DNA from 2 places in the Shewanella zhangzhouensis genome. Region 2 is predicted to be linked to the other one. Evidence: predicted binding sites of a transcription regulator. Region 2 holds the regulator's gene; the other holds the start of a gene.
What was found. The regulator sigma-54, encoded in region 2, starts transcription at its own class of promoters, with help from an activator protein. The targets are predictions, from matches to a motif close to GTTGGCACGNNNNTNGNNT.

Region 1 (10,190 bases), 540 kb from region 2:
CAAAGAGTTCATTGTCGCTGCAGCGCACGTCCCCATAGGCTTCTATGCGCTGAACGCCAACAAAGGCTTCCAGCGATTCGTGCAGATGCAGCTGGTATTCCACGCCAAAGTTCCACTCGGTAAAGTGCTCAGTATCGGCACGCCCAACCAGCGTAAAGGCGCTGAAATCGCCCACTGTGGCAGAAGCACCGGCCCAACCTATGCCGCCTTGGGACAAGTTATTGCGTCCCTCAGACACATACTTGCTGTCCCACCCCAGCTCCATGGCAAACTCAGGCTCTGCCGCCATTACCGGCAATGCCATAAAGGCGATTAGGGCAATCGCTGTGCGTTTCATACCACCCATCCCGAATCTGTTTTACTCTTGGGCAAATATTAATGCGGGGCCAGCGACAGTAAATGAGAATTGATAGCATTTGCGGAGCGGTCAGCAAAGTTGACACTGTAAAGTGCCAATGAATGCAAAACCGGATACAGATCAATGAAAATCTGCCATGTTCATTGCAGTCATCTGGCTGGCGTATGGCTTTGCCTTGATAAATCCGCGGCCAGCCCTTATGTATGCTCCATGGCCTTGGCCGCAACTGCTTTGCACAAGCTGCTTCGCACGACACTCTTTGCACGACAATAAGGGATCTCCATGACCAATCCACTGCTTGCGGCCAACGCGCTGCCCCCCTTTTCGGCCATCAAGCCAGAGCACATTCAGCCCGCGGTCGAGCAGGCCATCGACCACTGCCGGGCTGAAATTACACGGGTACTGGAACGTGGCGATTTCAGCTGGCAGGGATTGGTTGCGCCGCTGGAGGAAGCAGACGATCGCCTCAGCAAACTTTGGTCACCGGTATCGCACATGAATTCCGTACTCAGTACGGAAGCATGGCGTGCCGCCCACGATGCCTGTCTGCCACTGCTTTCTGAATATGGCACCTTTGTTGGCCAGCATCAGGGGCTGTACCAGGCCTATAAAACCCTTAAAAGCTCCGATGAATTTAAGGGCCTGTCCAAGGCGCAGCAACAGGTGATTGACCATGCCCTGCGAGACTTTGAGCTCTCGGGTATCGGTTTGAATGACGACAAAAAGGCCCGTTACGGCGAAATAGTAAAGCGCCTGTCGGAACTGTCCAGCAGCTTCTCCAATCAGGTGTTGGATGCCACCCACGCCTGGCAGAAAGTCATTACTGATGAGAATGAGCTGCAGGGCCTGCCCGAGTCGGCTCTGGCGGCAGCCCGCGCCATGGCAGAAGAGAAAGGCGAGCAGGGGTATCTGTTCACCCTCGACTTCCCATCTTATTTGCCTGTGATGATGTACAGCGAAAACCGTGAACTGCGCCAGGAGTGCTACACCGCCTTCGTCACCCGCGCCTCGGATCAGGGCCCCAATGCCGGCGAGTTTGACAACGGCCCGCTGATGGAAGAGCTGCTGGCGCTGCGTCACGAGCTGGCCACCCTGCTCGGCTTCGAAAGCTTTGCCCACAAGTCGCTGGCCACCAAGATGGCCGAGACACCGGCTCAGGTCATCAGCTTCCTGAACGAGCTGGCGCTGCACTCCCGTCCCCAGGCCAAGCAGGAGCTGGATGAGCTCAAGGCCTTCGCCGCCAAAGAGTATGGCCAAACCGATCTCAAGGCCTGGGATTTAAGCTTTTACGCCGAAAAACTCAAACAACACAGATATGAAATTTCCCAGGAAGAGCTGCGGCCCTATTTCCCTGAAAACAAGGTATTGAGCGGCCTATTCCACACGGTAGAGCGTCTGTTTGGCATGAAAATCGTCGAGCAGCAGGATTTTGATCGCTGGCATAAAGACGTGCGTTTCTTCCACATTATGGACAGCGAAGGGGAGCACAGAGGCAGCTTCTATCTGGATCTCTACGCCCGCAGCGGTAAACGTGGTGGCGCCTGGATGGACGAGTGCCGGGTTCGTCGTCAAACCCCCGATGGGCTGCAAAAGCCCGTGGCTTACCTCACCTGTAACTTCAATGGTCCCGTGGGCAACAAGCCGGCACTCTTTACCCATGATGAGGTGGTTACCCTGTTCCATGAGTTTGGCCATGGCATCCACCATATGCTGACCAAGGTAGAAGTGGGTGGCGTATCCGGCATCAATGGTGTGCCCTGGGATGCCGTGGAGCTGCCAAGCCAGTTCCTCGAAAACTGGTGCTGGGAAGAAGCAGCCCTCGGCGAAATCTCCGGCCACTATGAAACCGGCGAGCCGCTGCCCAAGGCCATGCTGGACAAGATGCTGGCGGCCAAAAACTTCCAGTCCGCCATGATGATGGTGCGCCAGCTGGAATTTTCACTGTTCGATTTCCGCCTGCATCTGGAATACAGCGGCGAAGACGGTGCCCGCATCCAGGAAACCCTGGACGAAGTGCGTCAGCAGGTGGCCGTGGTGATCCCCCCCAGCTTTAACCGCTTCCAGCACAGCTTCTCGCATATTTTTGCCGGGGGATATGCCGCAGGTTACTACAGCTACAAGTGGGCCGAGGTCCTGTCGGCCGATGCCTTCTCACGCTTTGAGGCCGAAGGTATCTTTAACCCGGATACCGGCCGTGATTTCCTCGCCCATATCCTCGAGATGGGTGGCAGCGAAGAACCCATGGAACTGTTCCGCCGCTTTATGGGTCGCGAGCCCAACACAGATGCGCTGCTGCGCCACAGCGGTATTCAGCACTGAGACTGACCTCATCGTAAAGGCGCTTCGGCGCCTTTTTTATTCCCCGGAGCAAAGGCCTTGTGGATGCACTGACAGTTGCCCGCTGGTAGGACCTCTGTTAGCCTTCTGCTTTACGCAAAAACTCTAAACTACGAATCCATGAACCTGTATTTCAGACTTATCTGGTTGTTTTTATGGCGTGTTCGCCACTGCCGCTCCATTGGTTTTCTCGACACCAGCCTCATTGAGTATCGCGCCCTGCCGTCAGACTGCGACATCAATATGCACCTGACCAACAGTCGTTATCCGGCCTTTATGGATCTGGCCCGCACCTACATGCTGGCGGAAATGGGCCTGCTGAAGCGTTTCCTCAAGCTCAAGTGGATGCCCATAGTCAACGCCGCCGAATTCACCTATATCCGCGACATCAAGCCACTGCAAAAATTCACCATCGAGAGCCGGGTAGTCGGTTGGGACGAAAAATATTTTTATATTGATCAACGCTTTGTCAGCGAGCGAGGCCTGCACTGCATAGTGCATGTGCGCGGGGTATTCGTGTGTAACCGCAAGCAGGTGCCCATCAGTGAGCTGGTGCGGGAAGCGGGCTATGAAGGCGAAACGCCCGAATTGTCGCCTGAAGTGCAAAAATGGAAAGCCTTTTTACAGCTCAAGAAAGAGCGTAACAGCTAAGGGATGAGTTTAAGCCCGGTAACTTCTTCGGCGGCGGCGAGCTGTGCCTCCTCGGCCACCAGCTCCCATGCACCTCTGAGCTTGGCCTGCTGGCGGTAACGACAAAGGTTTTCCAAATCCAGTAAGGACATGAGTTCAAACGCGGGTTCGAGGCAGGGCACCAGGGCGCAGTCCGCCAGGGTAAAGCCATCCCCCACCAGCCAATGGGAATCGGCCAGTTCATCATCAATGCTGGCCAATACCTGCACCAAGCGCTGCCTGACCTGCGCCATGGCCAGCTCATTACGGTGTTCAGGCGCCATGCCCAATTGCTGCTCCAGCAAATACAACTGATTGCTGACGTCGTTGTCGATAATCCTGTCCCATAAGCGTACCCGCAGGCACTCGGCGCTGTCTCTTGGCAGCAACCGCGAGCCTCCGGGGATATGTTGGTCCAGATATTCGATGATGATGGTGGATTCAGGCACCAGACTGCCATCGGCGCACTTGAGCAGTGGCAGCTTGCAGGGAGGGTAAATCTTGCTGAATGCCTGACGTTGAATGGGATCCCTGAGCTCTGTTACCCGGGGATAAAAGTTGACCTGCTTTTCATACAATCCAAGCAGAACCTTTTGGGAATATCGCGACAACGGATGGTAAAAGAGCTCCATGGAATCAGGCTCCCAATCAAACGCCCTTTGTTTAATTTAGTTGGTTTTAGCGGGATTGGATCAAGCGCTCCTTGAGAAAGTCGAGAAATACCCGCACCCTCGGGGGCGTGTTTTCCTTGTAGGGATGCAGGGCATATACACCGCCTTCGCGCAAATGATAGTCAGGCAAAAGCAGTGCCAGTGCCCCTGACGCCAAATGCTCAGTCACCAGATTATCCGGCAGTATCACCACCCCCAGCCCCTGCAGCGCCAGGGCAATCAGGCCATTGGTGCTGTTGCAACTGATAAAAGGGGTGATCCTGACCCGAAACTCTTCACCCTGACCATTGTGCAGCGTCAAGGTTTTGGGCAGATGGCTTGATGCATGGGCCAACCATTGATGATGCTGTAAGTTGTCTGGGTGTAACGGTTTTCCATGAGCCGCCACGTATTCGGGGCTGGCCACCAACTGCTCATCAAAACTGCCAAGCTTAATGGCCCTGAATTCGGAATCCTCCGGCCAACCGGCCTGAATGGCCACGTCAATTTGATGTTCAAGCAGGTTCAGCTTGCTGTCCTCAAGCATCAGTGTGAGGCGAATGTTGGGATAACGGCGATGAAAGTCGCCGAGAAGGGGCAGCAGCGTGTGTTCACCCAGGCCAACCGGCGCAGTCACCCGAAGGCTACCGTGAAGATGCTCATCCGCCGGGCGTGTCACGGCCTCGGCCTGCCTTGCCAGCTGCAACAGCTCGCCGCAATAATGGAAAAATTCCCGCCCATCTTCGGTTAGGCTGATACGCCGGGTGGTGCGGTGAAGCAGCTCGCAACCCAAACGCTCTTCCAGCTTTTTCAGGTGCTGGCTCACCATGGAGCGGCTGATCCCCAACACTTCCGCGGCCATCGTCAGTGACCCTTGCTCTACAACCGAAGCAAACACCAACATGCGATACAATTGTGAAGCGTCCATGGGCGACCTTTTGTTAAGTTTGAATTACCAAAGATATAAGTAAATCACTCATTATCCAATTTCGCCACGGGAATAAACTGAGCACCTCATTCATACCAACCCTGAGGTACTTAAGATGATCCTGATACTCGGCGCCAGTGGTGAACTGGCTACCCTTACTGCCAATGCCCTGAAAACTCTTGGTAATACCGAAACTGTACGACTGGGCAGCCGCTCACCGGACAAACTGGACCCAGCACTCGGCCATGCCGTGTTTGCCGACTATGACCAGCCAGATTCACTGGATGCGGCCATGGCGGGAGCAGACAAGGTGCTGTTTATTTCCGGTAATACACCGAACGATATCAGACTCGGTCAACATTTGCGGGTTATCGCCGCAGCCAAAAAGGCCGGGGTTGCCCAGCTGGTATACACCAGTTTTCAATCACCCTCACTGGACAGCGCCTTCAGTTTTGGCGCAAGCCACGCCGCCACCGAGGCAGCCATCAGCGTGGCAGCCATTCCCGCCACTGTGGTGCGCAACGCCTTTTATGCAGAGCTGCAACTCATGGGCCTGGGCCACACACTGGAAACGGGCGTACTGACCCATGCCGCTGCGGAGGGACGCTTTGCCCCCGTGAGCAAACAGGATCTTGCCGAGGCGCTGGCGCGAATTTTGATGACCGATGGCCACACGGGCAAGACCTATGAACTGACCGGCCCTGAACTCCTGTCCTATGCCGATATCGCCGCCCTGCTTGGACAGCTCAGTGGCAAAGCCATCAGCACCCACCTTATCTCGGCCGAAGCCCAAATCGATGGGCTGCTGAAAATGGGATTACCGGCATTTTTAGCCACGGCACTCGGCGGCGCCAGTCGGGCCATTGCCGCAGGGGAATACGATAAACGCAGCGATGATTTAGCCCTGCTGCTTGGCCGCGCACCCACTGGTTTGGCTGCCGTCATCAAAGGAGCGTTGAAGCCAAACTGAGTGTGCAAGTAAACTGGCAAAGCCATTCACAGATTCAGGGAAGTCCATGAAAATCGAATCCTTTGCCAGTATTTATCAGCGCGCCGCCGAGCGCAAAGGCGGCGCCGATGCGCTGGAAGCCCTGCTGCCGCAGTCGTTGTCGGCCGACGAATATCAGGAGTATTCCGATGACCGCCTGCTGTCGGCCATGAGCAAACAGATATTTCAGAGTGGCTTTGTGTGGAAGGTAGTCGATGCCAAGTGGTCGGCCTATGAAACCGCGTTCTTTGGCTTCGATCCGCTTAAAGTGCTGCTGATGTCACCGGAGCAGCTCACCGCACGCGCAAGCGATCCAGCCCTTATCCGCCATGCCAAAAAGACCCAGGCCATTTATGACAATGCCCTGATGATAAAAGACATTGCCGCAGAACATGGCAGTTTGGCGCGTTACATTGCTCTCTGGCCCGGGGAAGAGATCACCTCGCTGTGGCAGGTGCTCAGGAAGCGTGGTGCGCGGCTTGGGGGCAACACAGGCCCCTACTTCCTGCGCGCCACAGGGAAAGACACCTTCCTACTGACCTCAGATGTTGAAGGTTATCTGAGGGCAACAGGCCTGGTGGATGCCGGGATGGCCACTCAAAAGGGGCTGACCCAGGCTCAGGCCGCCTTTAACCACTGGCAGGCTGAATCGGGCCGGACGCTGGCACAAATCAGCCGCATTATTTCCTGTGGTGTGGGTGACAACCGGATTTAAAACGCTTTACTGATCCCAACCACAAAACGATCGTCAAAAATCTCGGTTTGGGTACCGTAAACCTTGTGATCTGAGCCCACAGTGCTGCCGTGGTATCTCAGGTCCAGGGTATAGCCGGCCCAGGTTTTGGAGACGCCCAGGTTCCAGTGACCCCAGCCCTCGGCACCTTCACCGTCCAGGTCCTGATACCCAACAGAGCCTGACAGCTGAACACCGTTGTCCAAGGAATAGCTTGGGTGAATGGCATAGTTAACCCCTTGCCAACCGGCGACACCAAACCAGTCATCAAGGGTGGGGGTGACTTCCAGCTGCATGTTCAGCTGGCCGAACTGTTTGCCGACTTTCATCCACAACTCGGTGTAATTACTGTAGGAGGCGCCGGGATACAGGTAGGAAAACACCATCACATCATAGGTGAAACCTGAATCGCCAAATGCACCGGCCTTGCCGATAAAGGGCCCTGTCACCACTTCCAGATTCGGATCGGCAAACTTGATATTGGAGCCGAAGAAACCGGCATACCAGCCGGCATCATTGCTCCAGCTCAGGGTGCCCTGAATGGCAGGCACGTCGCCGTCCATGGTTTCCGATTCGCCACGGAATACGTAGTCGCTGGCGATGGTCAGTTTGCCCCCCAGGGTGCCGCCGAATACCTTGGCTTCCTGTGCCATCACACCGCTGGAACACGCAATGGCGGCCATGGCCAACAAGGTTTTATTCAATTTCATCATCACTGCCTCTTAATGTGGGTTTTCCCGCTGAGGGCAATGATAAGGACGGGTTATGAATGGCCTTGATGAGGCGCGTGAACAGCTCGCGACAGTTTATGAAGAAATATGAACAGCTGTTAACGGAGGTTACCGACTGACTTTCTCATAAACTCAAATGTTAACAAATAGCTAAATACATGCAAATAAACGAGATTTTTGCATTCCTTTACAAATTTAAGCCATTTGCTGACTTGAGCTGCCCCATCCTGTGTGAGATAACTGACTGATCATAAATTTAGTATTAAAAATGGGCGATTTGTCTGGGTATCGTGAGCTTTTTATCCGCACATCCCCGTTAGCCCAGACACAAAAAGGAGATTTCAATGCGGCAAATGTTAAAAATTGCCTCGGCCATAGGCATGGTCTTGTGGGTCAGTGCCTGCCAGGAAGATGCTCAGCAAGCTGCCAATCAGCAGCAAATGCCCCCCATGGAAGTCGGCACAGTGCAGGTCACTGCTGCACCCCAGAACATCATGGTTGAACTGCCCGGCCGCAGCCGCGCTTTCCTCGAAGCCGAGGTTCGCCCCCAGGTTTCCGGCATCATCATGGAGCGTAACTTCGTTGAAGGGCGTGAAGTGAAAGAAGGTCAGTCACTCTACAAAATCGATGACGCCACCTATAAGGCCACCCTCGAAAGCGCCAAGGCCGACCTCGCCAGCGCGCAGGCTTCATTGGCCAGCGCCAAGGCCCGCGCCGCCCGCTACGAAAAATTGGTGAAAACCAATGCCATTTCCAAGCAGGACTTTGACGAAGCCGATGCTGCCTACAAGGAAGCGCTGGCCCGGGTGAAGGTGGCCGAGGCCCAGCTACATACCGCCAATATCAATCTGAATTACACCGAAGTGCAGGCCCCGATTTCTGGCCGCATCGGAAAATCGTCCGTAACGCCAGGCGCGCTGGTCACCGCTAATCAGGGGCAGATACTGGCCACCATTCAGCAGCTGGATCCCATTAATGTGGATATCACCCAATCCAGCGCCCAGCTGCTGGCCCTCAAGTCCAAGCTAAAAGCCGGTAAGCTGCAGGCGGCCGATAACGCCGAAGTGCAACTGGTACTCGAAGATGGCACCACCTACGAGCACAAGGGCAAGCTGCAATTTGCCGAAGTGAGCGTGGATGAAAACACGGGTTCTGTGATTCTGCGAGCCGAATTCCCCAACCCAGACAACGTGTTGCTGCCGGGTATGTATGTACGCGCCATGCTGAACACAGGGGTGGATCCCAACGCCATTCTGGTGCCGCAAAAGGCCATTACCCGCAACACCCGCGGTGAAGCCGTGGCCATGGTGGTGAACGCCGAAAACAAGGTTGAGGCCCGTACCGTGACCACAGCGGAGGTTATCAATCATCAGTGGCGTATTACGTCAGGGCTGAATGCCGGCGATAAATTGATTGTTGAAGGGCTGCAGAAAATACGCCCCGGTGCACCGGTCACTGCCACCGCGGCGCAGGCCAAGTAATTGGCCAAGGACCTCAGGAACCCGCGAAATTCAGGATTAAGCTATGGCACGTTTCTTTATTGATCGACCCATTTTTGCATGGGTGATCGCGATTTTGGTGATGCTGGCAGGGGTATTGGCTATCAAAAGCCTGCCCGTGTCCCAGTACCCGAACATCGCACCACCCACTGTGGTGATCTCCGCCAACTACCCAGGCGCCTCCGCCAAGACGCTGGAAGACTCGGTCACCCAGGTGATTGAGCAGCGCATGACGGGCTTGGATCACCTGCGTTATATAAATTCCACCAGTGATGGTTTCGGTAACGCCGAAATCACCCTGACCTTTAATGCCGAGGCCGATGCCGACATCGCCCAGGTACAGGTTCAGAACAAACTGCAATCGGCTATGCCTCTGCTGCCGCAGGAAGTTCAGGCGCAGGGTGTCAGGGTGAACAAGTCCACCTCGGGCTTTTTGATGGTACTGGGCTTTGTGTCGGAAGATGGCAGCCTGACCAAAAACGATATCGCCGACTATGTGGGCTCCAATGTTCAGGACCCCTTAAGCCGGGTTGCCGGTGTGGGTGAAATTACCCTGTTCGGTGCGCCTTACGCCATGCGTATATGGCTGGACCCACTGAAACTGACCCAATACAGCCTGACCACGCAGGACGTGATTGCAGCGATTCGCGAGCAAAACGCCCAGGTGTCAGCAGGTCAGCTCGGTGGTGCGCCTGCGGTACTGGGCCAGGAGCTGAACGCTACAGTATCGGCCCAGAGCCGTCTGGAGACCCCGGAAGAGTTCCGCAAGATTATTCTCAAGTCAGATACCAGCGGTGCCAAGGTGTTCCTCGGCGACGTAGCCAGGGTTGAGCTGGGCGCCGAAAGCTATGTGGTGGAGTCGTTCTACAACGGCCGCCCGGCTGCCGGTATCGCCATCAGCCTGGCAACGGGAGCCAACGCCCTGGATACCGCGACCCGGGTGCGGGAAAAAATCGCCGAAATGAAGCCCTTCTTCCCGGCGGGCCTCGAGGTGGTTTATCCCTACGACACCACGCCCTTCGTTAAACAATCCATCGAAGGCGTAGTGCACACCCTGCTGGAAGCCGTGGTACTGGTATTTGTGATTATGTACCTGTTCCTGCAGAACTTCCGCGCAACCCTTATCCCGACGATTGCCGTGCCTGTGGTACTGCTGGGTACTTTCGCCATTCTGTCGGCCTTTGGTTTCTCCATTAACACCCTGACCATGTTCGCCATGGTGCTGGCCATCGGTCTCTTGGTAGACGATGCCATCGTGGTGGTGGAAAACGTTGAACGTGTGATGCAGGAAGAAGGT
Region 2 (10,190 bases):
CACATCGTCGATGGTGATACGTCCCAGCAGTTTACCTTCTGCGTCTATTACAGGCGCTGACACCCAGTCGTGGCGCTCGAACAGGGCCGCAGCCTCGGTATCCGACATGGTGGCGGGAATGCCTTCGATATCAGCATCGATAAGCTCACGTATGGGCATGGAGGGGTTGCAGGTGAGCAAGGCGGTAAGCCTTACCGCCCCGAGCAGAACATCGTGCCTGTCTACCACATAGAGCATGTCGGTAGCCTCGGGCAGGGAGCCGAGCTGGCGCAGATAGCGCAGTATCACATCCACATTCACGTCGGGGCGTATGGTCACAGTGTCGGTATTCATGATGCCGCCGGCGGTCTCTTCCGGGTAGGAGAGAGCCTGCTCGGCGCGGCTGCGGTCTTGAATCGACATGGATTGCAGCACCTGCTTGTAGAGGCTGTCGGGCAGGGAACGCAGTATGTAGGCCAGATCGTCGGTGTCCAGACCAGCGGCTGCACGGGCTAAACGCGCCGGACTCATCTGGCGGATAAACTTGTCTTTTATCTCTTCGCCGAGCTCTTCGAGTACCTCACCGGCAAGCTCAGGGTCGATAAGTTGCCACAATACCTGGCGGGTACGGGGAGGGGAGGATTCGAGCACCAGCGCGATATCGGATGCGGCCATGTTCAGCAACATCTGGCGCACATGCACAAACATACCGCTGCCCAGGGCTTCATTGAGCTGATTCAGCAGCAGCTCAGTTTGCTCGTTATCCAGAAGTTCCACAGCCATCGCTTTCCCCCAAGAGATGAATTGGGGGATATATTAGCAAATTTAATGGGATGGACGAAGCGAAGCCGGGTCAGCAGTCTTCGTCAAAGCGGGCGTTGATCAGGTTACACACGGCATCCATGGCCTGCTCGGCGTCTTCCCCTTCGGCGATAATATGGATGGTCTTGCCCATGCCGGATTCGAGCATCAGGAGACCCAGCACGCTGGCAGCCGAGGCCTGTTTAGCGCCCTGAACCAGAGTCACGCTGGCCTTGAATTCCGACGCCAATACCGCCAGTTTGGTGGCGGCGCGGGCGTGCAGGCCCAGCTTATTGACTATCGTGACGTCACGTTCAAGTTTTGGCATTCAGTTCCCGGTGGCGGGCCTCAACCTTGTGGTGAGAGTTGGCGAAGCGTTTGGCAAGCTGCTCGGCAATATACACAGAGCGGTGTTGGCCACCTGTGCAGCCAATGGCAATGGTGAGGTAGCTGCGATTATTGCGCTCTAAGTGAGGCAACCAGGTTTCCAGCAGGTTTTCGATTTGCCAGATGTACTTGTTGACCAATACCTGACGCTCCAAAAACAGCTTAACCGGCTCATTCAGACCCGTGAGGGGCCTCAGCTCCGGTTCCCAATGGGGATTGGGCAAGAAGCGGGCATCAAACATAAAGTCTGCTTCTGTGGGCATACCATGCTTGAAGCCGAAAGATTCAAAGATAATCACCAGCTCTTTGTCGGTGCGTCCAAGCAGTATCTGCCTGACAGCATCAGCCAGTTCATAAACATTCAGATTGGAGGTGTCCATGAAATGGTCGACCATGTTGGAGATAGGGGCCAACATTTTGCCTTCGAGCTTGATGGCTTCCTGCAAAGAGACCTTGCTGCGGGACAGGGGGTGCAAACGGCGGGTTTCGCTGTAGCGTTTCAGCAGTACCTTGTCGCTGGAGTTGAGGAAAAAGCTGGTGAGCTCTACGCCTTCCGGGAGCCTTGCCAGCTCTTTTTCGAGGGCCTTTTCCTGCTCCGGCATATTGCGGATATCGATGCTGATGGCGACCTTGTCGTTATTGCCCTTGAGCTGGGCAAGCAAGGGCCCAATCAGCTGCAATGGCAAATTATCGACGCAGTAGTAGCCCAAGTCTTCCAGGACCCTGAGGGCTACCGACTTTCCGGAGCCAGAGCGCCCGGAGACTATAACGAGTTTCATCCGATGATTACCTGGTAAAGTTCCTTTTCATCGTGGCTCTTGCGCAGCTGTTTGAGGATCTGCTTGTCATTCAGCTTTTCGGCCATGGCGGCCAGGGTGCTGAGATGTTGCTGACACTGGTCCGATGGCACCAGCAAGGCAAACAGAATGTCCACCGGCTGCTTATCAATGGCGTCATAACCTATGGCTTCTTCACACTTGATAAGCACAGCTAAAGGCTTATCGATAGTGCCAATGCGGCCATGGGGAATGGCAATACCATTGCCAATACCGGTGCTGCCCATTTTTTCACGGGCCAGCAGGCTTTCGAATATCTCTTGAGACGAGAGGGAGGGATTCTGGGCAGCAGCGAGATCGCTAATCAGCTCCAGCACCTTTTTCTTGCTGCCCGGAGTGGCACAGCTAGTGCACTCCGGCGCCAGGATGGTACTTAGTTCCATCGTTAATGTTTGGTCAGTTTCTCTTTGTGTTTAATAACCTGACGGTCCAATTTATCAATTAGGGCGTCAATGGCGGCGTACATGTCTTCATGTTCTGAAGTGGCGAATACCTCGCCACCGTTGAGGTGAAGCTTGGCTTCTGCGATTTGCTGCAATTTCTGAACATTGAGAACAACGTGGACATTATTGATCTGTTCGAAATGGCGTTCAAGCTTGGAGAACTTGCTCTCTACGTAGTTACGCAGTGAATCAGTGATTTCGATATGATGCCCAGTCAGATTGATTTGCATAGACACTTTCCTCCAAAGACCTTGGGTGGGTTATAAACTCTTACGTTGGTTCGACGGTGGGATCAGCATCGCTTCTCGGTATTTGGCGATGGTGCGTCTAGCAACGTTGATTCCTTGTTCTGCCAGAAGTTCCGCCATTTTGCTGTCGCTCAATGGTTTCTTCTGATTTTCTGCCGCCACCAGTTTCTTGATAAAGGCGCGGATGGCAGTAGATGAGCATTCTCCGCCATCTTCGGTCCCGACGTGGCTGGAGAAAAAATACTTGAGTTCAAAGATACCCCTTGGGGTATGCATGTACTTTTGAGTGGTGACCCGTGAGATGGTGGATTCGTGCATCTCTACCGCTTCGGCGATATCGTTGAGCACCATGGGTTTCATGGCCTCTTCACCATACTCAAAAAAGCCCTGCTGGAACTGCACTATGCAATTGGCGACTTTCAGCAAGGTGTCGTTGCGGCTTTCCAGGCTCTTGATAAACCACTTGGCCTCTTGCAAATGCCCGCGGATAAACTGGCTGTCAGCCTGGTTGCGACTGGTGCGTGCCATGGCGGCATATTGCTGGTTCACACTCAGTTTAGGCATACAATCGGGATTAAGCTCTACAACCCAACGGCCATTTTTTTTACTGACCGAGACATCCGGAATGACATACTCATCCTTGGTGCTGGTCACAGACTCACCGGGACGGGGGTTCAGCCCCTGAATGAGGATGATTGCATCCCTGAGTTCTTCTTCCTTGAGGCGGGTTTTACGCATCAGGGTACGGAAGTCGCGGTTGGCAATCAGATCCAAATGGTCACGGATAAGCAGCTTGGCGTTGTCCAGATGGGGGGTATCCGCCGGGAACTGACCAAGTTGAATGAGCAGGCACTCTGCCAAATCACGGGCAGCTACCCCGATGGGGTCGAAGTGTTGAATGCGTTTGAGCACGGCCTCAACTTCGTCAAGCTCGACTTCTTCATCGCCCACGGCCTCGAGAATTTCTTCAAGACTTTGGGTTAAGTAACCCTTTTCGTCAATGGCATCTATGATGGCAGTGGCAATGGCCAGATCGGTATCGGAAAAAGGGGTGAGATTTTTTTGCCACTCGAGATGTTCGTACAGGCCTTCACTGGTTTCGCCCTGAAACGGCATATCATCTTCGCCACGGATCCCGGGACCGGAAACGGGGGCGGCCGTAAAGACTTCATCCCAGGTGGTATCCATTGGCAGCTCGTCCGGCATGGACTGCTGACTGATAGCGTCTGAAGTTTCCAGCGAAGCACTGTCACTGGTGTCGTTTGAGACGGACTCCTGGCTGAACTGGTCGTCAAATTCTTTATCGCCGCCGTCGGCATCAAACTGATCGCTGCCCAGTTCGTCGTCCAGCTCCAACAGGGGGTTGGCGTCGAGGGCTTGCTGAATTTCCTGTTGCAGTTCAAGCGAAGAGAGTTGAAGCAGACGAATGGCCTGCTGCAACTGTGGCGTCATTGTGAGTTGTTGTCCCAGTTTTAGCTGGAGCGACGCTTTCATTGTACTGCGAATCCTTCACTAAATTATTCAGGTAGAAAGCTTTTCTATCAGGTTATCCGGTGATTTACCACCCTGATTATCCGGATATGAGAAGGGGGCTTTGTTAATTAACTATAGCCTGAATTGCTCACCCAAGTACACTGCACGCACCTGCTGATTGTCGAGGATTTCGGCAGGGGTGCCTTCGGCAATCAAATCGCCATGGCTGACGATATAGGCTTTTTCGCACACATCGAGGGTTTCCCTCACATTGTGGTCGGTGATAAGCACTCCGAGGCCACGATTCTTGAGTTGCTCGATAATCTTTTTGATATCGATAACGGAAATCGGGTCGACCCCGGCGAAGGGCTCATCCAGCAGGATAAATCTGGGGTTGGCGGCAAGTGCCCGGGCAATCTCGACCCGGCGACGTTCACCCCCTGACAGTGACATGCCCAGATTGTCACGGATGTGGGTGATGTGGAACTCTTCCAGCAGCTGCTCCAGCGACTCTTCACGCTCATCGGCGTTCAGCTCTTTGCGCATCTGCAGCACAGCCATGATGTTATCGCGCACCGACAGCTTGCGGAAGATGCTGGCTTCCTGTGGCAGGTAGCCAATGCCTTTGCGTGCGCGCAGGTGCATGGGATCCAGCGTCAGGTCATCATCGTTGATGTGTATGCTGCCCTTGTCGCTCTGTACCAGGCCTACCACCATGTAAAAAGTGGTGGTTTTACCGGCCCCATTGGGGCCCAGCAAGCCGACAACCTGGCCGGTATTTACGGTGAGGCTGACGTTTTTGACAACCTGGCGGTTTTTGTAACTCTTGGCGAGATTACTGGCCTTCAGGGTCAGTTGGGTCATTGCTGCTTCTCTTGCTGAGGTTGCTCAGTAGTGCCCTTATCCTGCAGCTCCTGCTGGTAATTTTCGGGCTTGATGATGGTGATAACCCGGTCGTCTTTTTTACCGCTGCTTTGGGAAGTGAGCTGCTGCTTTTCGATATCGTAAACGATGGAGTCGGCGCTGACCTGGCTGCCATCCTGCTCGACCTTGGCATTGCCTTTGAGGCTCATAACGCGACTGTCGATGTTGTAGCTGATTTCGGTGGCACTGGCATGCACGGTACGGCCATCTTCCACCTGCTGGCTGTAGGTGGCTGGGTTACCCTTGGCAAGCAGAATACGTCTGCCGCTTTTCTCGTCGGTGAACGAGCTCAGTTCATCAGCCTTGAGCATCAGGCTGCCCTGGGTCAGGGTAACCGGGCCTTCATAAACGATGCGCTTGTTTTTCAGATCGGCATAACTGTTGGCCGCGGCAATTTTTACTTCCTGGCTCAAATCAAACTTGGTGTTGGCCAAAGCCACAGCGCTGCAGGTGCAAAGCAGCACCAGAATGAGCGACTTATTTAGGTTCATAGGTTCCCTTAATCTTGCTTAAGAGCTTAACTTCTTTGGCATTGAGATCAGCATAGAGGCCATGGCCGCTCAAGTGGAAGTTATTGCCGCTGATAATAATTTCTTTGTCGGAGGTGAGGATCATCGTCTTGAGATCCAACTCCAGGTAACTGGTATTGAGCTGCTGCAGCGGCTCGTCTATGGTCAGGGCCTCAATCAGTACTTCTTCTTCGAGCATGACCTTATCGCTGGCCTTGTCCAGTCTGCCGGTTTTGGCGGTGAGACGCCATTCACCCTGGCCATCTTCGGGAAACAGGGTGTAAACAGGCTGAGTAAACAGAGTTTGCGCATCACCATCGAAGTGTTCCATGTAGGAGGCGCTGACGCGGCTTTCCAACTTGCCCTCGGCGTTGTAACTGATACTGCGAAGGTCGGTTGCCACGTAATCAGGCTTTTGCACACTGTCTGTGAGCTGAGGTTGACTGGCCTTTTTGCTTTGCACCTGCCAGTAGAGCGTCAGCGCGGTGCCGAACAGCAAAATGATGGCGAGTGTGACCCGATTCATACGCTCATCCCGTGGGCCGAATCGAACTTATCCTGGCTAATCAGCAAGAGATCGGCGAGTTCTCTGAGGGCTCCATGCCCACCGGGTAGCGTAGTGACCATGTCGGCGTGTTGGCGAACAAAGGGATGACCATCGGCGACACAAACCCCGAGTCCCACTGCTTTCATCACAGGTAAATCCACCATGTCATCACCAATGTATGCCACTTCGGCCCCATTGACGCCATAGAGGCCAAGTAACTCTTCATAAGGCACGAACTTGTTATCAACGCCCTGATAGATATGGGCGACCCCGAGGGCCGTCATGCGGTGTTCCACAATCTGGGATTTGCGCCCGGTGATCACAGCCACCGCGATACCCGCACCCTGGAGGGCTTTAACGCCATAGCCGTCACGGGTATGAAATGCCTTCAGCTCTTCCCCCTGATTGCCAAGGTAAATGCGGCCATCGGAGAAGACCCCATCTACGTCACAAATGAGCAGCTTGATACCTTTGGCCTTGTTCCAGATGGCATCATCAATGGGGCCGTAGAGTCCTTGGTGCATCAGATAACCCCTGCTTTAACCATGTCCAGCATGTTGAGCGCGCCGATTGGGCGTCGCTGGGTGTCAATCACAATCAGGCCGTTGATATTTTTTTCATCCATGAGTTTAAGAGCTTCGGCAGCCAGCATGTGCTCACCAATGGTGATGCAATTGCGGGTCATCACATCGGCAATACTGGTTTGACGCAGGTTAATCTGCGCATCAATCACCCGGCGCAGGTCACCGTCGGTAAAGATGCCTTCCAGGGCACCTGAAGCATTCACTATCGCCGTCATCCCCAGGCCTTTCTTGGAGATTTCATACAGGGCATCGGTAATGCAAATATCGTCATGCACCAGTGGCAGCTCGTCCCCTTTATGCATGACATCACTGACATGCAGCAGCAACTTGCGGCCCAGAGCGCCACCGGGATGTGACATGGCAAAATCGTCCTTGGTGAAACCTTTGGCCTGCAGCAGTGCAACTGCCAGGGCATCCCCCATCACCAGGGTCGCCGTGGTGGATGATGTCGGTGCCAGCCCCAGGGGGCAGGCTTCTTCCGGCACCTTGATACACAGGTGCAAAAGCGAATGCTTGGCCATGGTGGACTCAGGCTTGCCTGTCATGGAGATGATAGGAATACCACGGCGTTTAATCACGGGCATCAGGGTGAGTATTTCACTGGACTCACCGGAGTTGGAGATGGCCAGCACTATGTCGTTGTCGCTGAGCACGCCCAAATCGCCGTGGCTTGCTTCCCCCGGATGCACAAAAAACGCCGGGGTGCCGGTACTGGCCAGGGTGGCGGAAATCTTGTTGCCAATGTGGCCGGATTTGCCCATGCCCATCACGATAACCTTGCCGGTGCAGCGCAGGATAAGCTCGCAGGCGTCGGCGAAGGCATCACTGTCGACAAACTGGTACAGGTTGTCCAGTGCTGCTTTTTCGATGTCGATAACCTTGCTGCCCCATTGGCGCAGTTGCTTTCTGTCTACCATATCTGTCTCTCTGTCTGTGCCGGTTTAAACCGACAGATCAGGGTCAGTGTGCCTGGAACAGCACGTACTGATAACCGATAAATATCACCAGGAATAAACCGCCGTGCCAGCGTTTGAGTTCGCGGTCTTTGCCGCTTAAAAGCACAAAGAGCGCCAACGCTATGCTTGTGGCTATTACCATGTAAAGGTCGCGGCTGACGGCCTGGGCATCGACTACGCCTGGGGCGATGATGCCGGGCAGCGCGAGAACAGCCAGGATGTTGAACATGTTTGAACCAACAATGTTGCCAATTGCCAGGTCATCTTCTTTTTTCAGTGCACTGGCCACACAGGCAGCAAGCTCAGGCAGACTGGTACCCACGGCGATAATCGTCAGGCCGATAATCAGGTCCGACAGGCCGTAGTATTTTGCGATGCCTACTGCGCCATCCACCATCCAATCTGCAGACAGCGGCAAAAGTATTATGCCCACAACCAGCCAAATCAGTGCCTTGGAAGTAGGGACATCTTTGGGGATCTCTTCATCGGCTTCAGCCGCCAGGGGGTCGGGGTCCTTGTTGGTCAGGGCGTGCCAGATGAGATACAGCATCAGCAGTAAAAAAGCGCCCATGAGTACCCAACCCTCGGTGCGGGTGAGCATACCATCATGGAGGAAATAACCTGCCAGCGCCGTGGCAGCCAGCATCATGGGAATTTCCCGCTTGAGGGTTTGTGAGCTGACGGCAATGGCGCCAATCATGGCAGTTAAGCCCAAAATCAGGGTGATGTTGGCGACGTTGGAGCCCAAAACGTTGCCCACAGCGGTATCGCGCATGCCATCCATAGAGGCGGTGGCGGCCACAAACATTTCAGGGGCGGAACTGCCCATGGCAACAATTGTCAGACCAATGAGCATAGGGGGCAGGCCCAGATTTCGGGCGAAGGCCGCGGCGCCGTAAACAAATTTGTCGGCGCTCCATACCAAAACCGCCAGACCCGCAACAAGCATTAAGATGTTGAGTAACATTTATTGACAAAATCCATGAATACCAAGGCGCATTTTCGCTGGAAATCGGGCAAATTAAAAGTATCAGGGGCGGGAAGTGTGTAAGCGGTTGTCCCAATCCCGGCAATTCCGTACAATTTGCCCTCTTCAAACTGGTGCCAGGATGGCCGAATGTCACTTCATCTCAAGCGCAGGGATCCACAATGAATCATGAGTCCGACGTATTGGTCGAAATCCGCAATTTGGGTTTCAGCCGCGGCGAACGTGTCATCTATGAAGATATCAGCCTGTCTATTCCCAAGGGGAAGGTGACTGCCATCATGGGCCCCAGCGGCATTGGCAAAACTACCCTGTTGAAGCTGATGGCCGGGCAATTGGTGCCGGATCACGGTGAGGTCTTGTTTGACGGCGTGAATATTCACGATATCAGCCGAAGTGAACTCTTTGAGCTGCGTAAACGTATGAGCATGTTGTTCCAAAGTGGCGCCCTCTTTACCGACATGAATGTGTTCGACAACATCGCCTTTGCGCTGCGGGAACACTCAGGGCTGGATGAAGCCATTATTCGCCGTATCGTGCTGATGAAACTCGAAGCCGTGGGCCTCAGGGGCGCGGCCATGTTAATGCCAAGCGAACTCTCGGGCGGTATGCAGCGCAGGGTTGCCTTGGCACGGGCCATTGCCCTCGAGCCGGAAATGGTGATGTACGATGAACCCTTTGCCGGCCAGGATCCCATTTCCATGGGGGTGCTGGTTAAGCTCATCCGTGAGCTGTCCGATGCCCTGAATCTGACCTCTGTAGTGGTGTCCCACGACGTGGGGGAGGTGCTGGGCATTGCTGACTATGTCTATGTGATTGCGGAAAAGCGCATTATCGCTCAAGGCACTCCGGCAGAACTCAAGGCATCCCATGACCCCAGATTGCGGCAGTTTATCGGTGGCGAGCCCGATGGCCCTGTGCCTTTTCATTATCCTGCCAACGATTATATGAAGGAGTTAGCCGGTGGCGTTAATTGACGCAGTTGCACGCCTGGGGCGTGGCGCCATAAATCAGGTGGCCGGCATGGGCCGGGCGGGCGTGATGTTGTGGGGCGCCATCTTTTCCGTCCCAAAACCCCGAAAAGGTTTTCCGCTGCTGATTAAGCAGCTTTATGTGGTTGGTGTGCAGTCGCTGATCATTATTTTGGTATCAGGCCTCTTTATTGGCATGGTGCTGGCGCTGCAGGGGTACACCATTCTGGTGGATTTTGGCACCGAAGAAAGCCTGGGCCCCATGGTCGCGCTCAGTTTGCTGCGGGAGCTGGGGCCTGTGGTCACGGCACTGCTGTTTGCCGGACGGGCGGGGTCGGCGCTGACCGCTGAGATTGGCCTGATGAAGAGCACTGAGCAGCTCTCAAGCCTCGAAATGATGGCTGTTGATCCACTGCGGCAAATTATCGCGCCCCGATTCTGGGCCGGTGTGATCAGCATGCCGCTTTTGGCGCTGATGTTTACCGCTGTGGGTATTTGGGGCGGTCATATCGTGGGTGTGGAGTGGAAAGGCATCGACAATGGTGCC

Region 1: a site for sigma-54 is predicted at 7,542-7,560, ahead of K0H63_RS19390 (TorF family putative porin). Genes of this name have one in related genera too.

Annotation. Positions count from the first base shown of each region.
Region 1 is NZ_CP080414.1:4,374,421-4,384,610, forward strand. It holds gene K0H63_RS19355 (hypothetical protein) at 1-337, opposite strand, end outside; gene prlC (oligopeptidase A) at 641-2,677, shown strand; gene K0H63_RS19365 (thioesterase family protein) at 2,816-3,346, shown strand; gene K0H63_RS19370 (glutathione S-transferase family protein) at 3,343-3,996, opposite strand; gene K0H63_RS19375 (LysR family transcriptional regulator) at 4,043-4,942, opposite strand; gene K0H63_RS19380 (NAD(P)H-binding protein) at 5,058-5,912, shown strand; gene K0H63_RS19385 (DNA-3-methyladenine glycosylase I) at 5,959-6,645, shown strand; gene K0H63_RS19390 (TorF family putative porin) at 6,642-7,316, opposite strand; gene K0H63_RS19395 (efflux RND transporter periplasmic adaptor subunit) at 7,739-8,875, shown strand; gene K0H63_RS19400 (efflux RND transporter permease subunit) at 8,919-10,190, shown strand, end outside.
Region 2 is NZ_CP080414.1:3,832,444-3,842,633, reverse strand. It holds gene mgtE (magnesium transporter) at 1-762, opposite strand, end outside; gene K0H63_RS16945 (HPr family phosphocarrier protein) at 833-1,108, opposite strand; gene rapZ (RNase adapter RapZ) at 1,095-1,946, opposite strand; gene ptsN (PTS IIA-like nitrogen regulatory protein PtsN) at 1,943-2,386, opposite strand; gene hpf (ribosome hibernation promoting factor) at 2,389-2,676, opposite strand; gene K0H63_RS16925 (RNA polymerase factor sigma-54) at 2,707-4,188, opposite strand; gene lptB (LPS export ABC transporter ATP-binding protein) at 4,300-5,031, opposite strand; gene lptA (lipopolysaccharide transport periplasmic protein LptA) at 5,028-5,582, opposite strand; gene lptC (LPS export ABC transporter periplasmic protein LptC) at 5,569-6,126, opposite strand; gene kdsC (3-deoxy-manno-octulosonate-8-phosphatase KdsC) at 6,123-6,674, opposite strand; gene K0H63_RS16900 (KpsF/GutQ family sugar-phosphate isomerase) at 6,671-7,648, opposite strand; gene K0H63_RS16895 (calcium/sodium antiporter) at 7,692-8,654, opposite strand; gene mlaF (phospholipid ABC transporter ATP-binding protein MlaF) at 8,837-9,649, shown strand; gene mlaE (lipid asymmetry maintenance ABC transporter permease subunit MlaE) at 9,696-10,190, shown strand, end outside.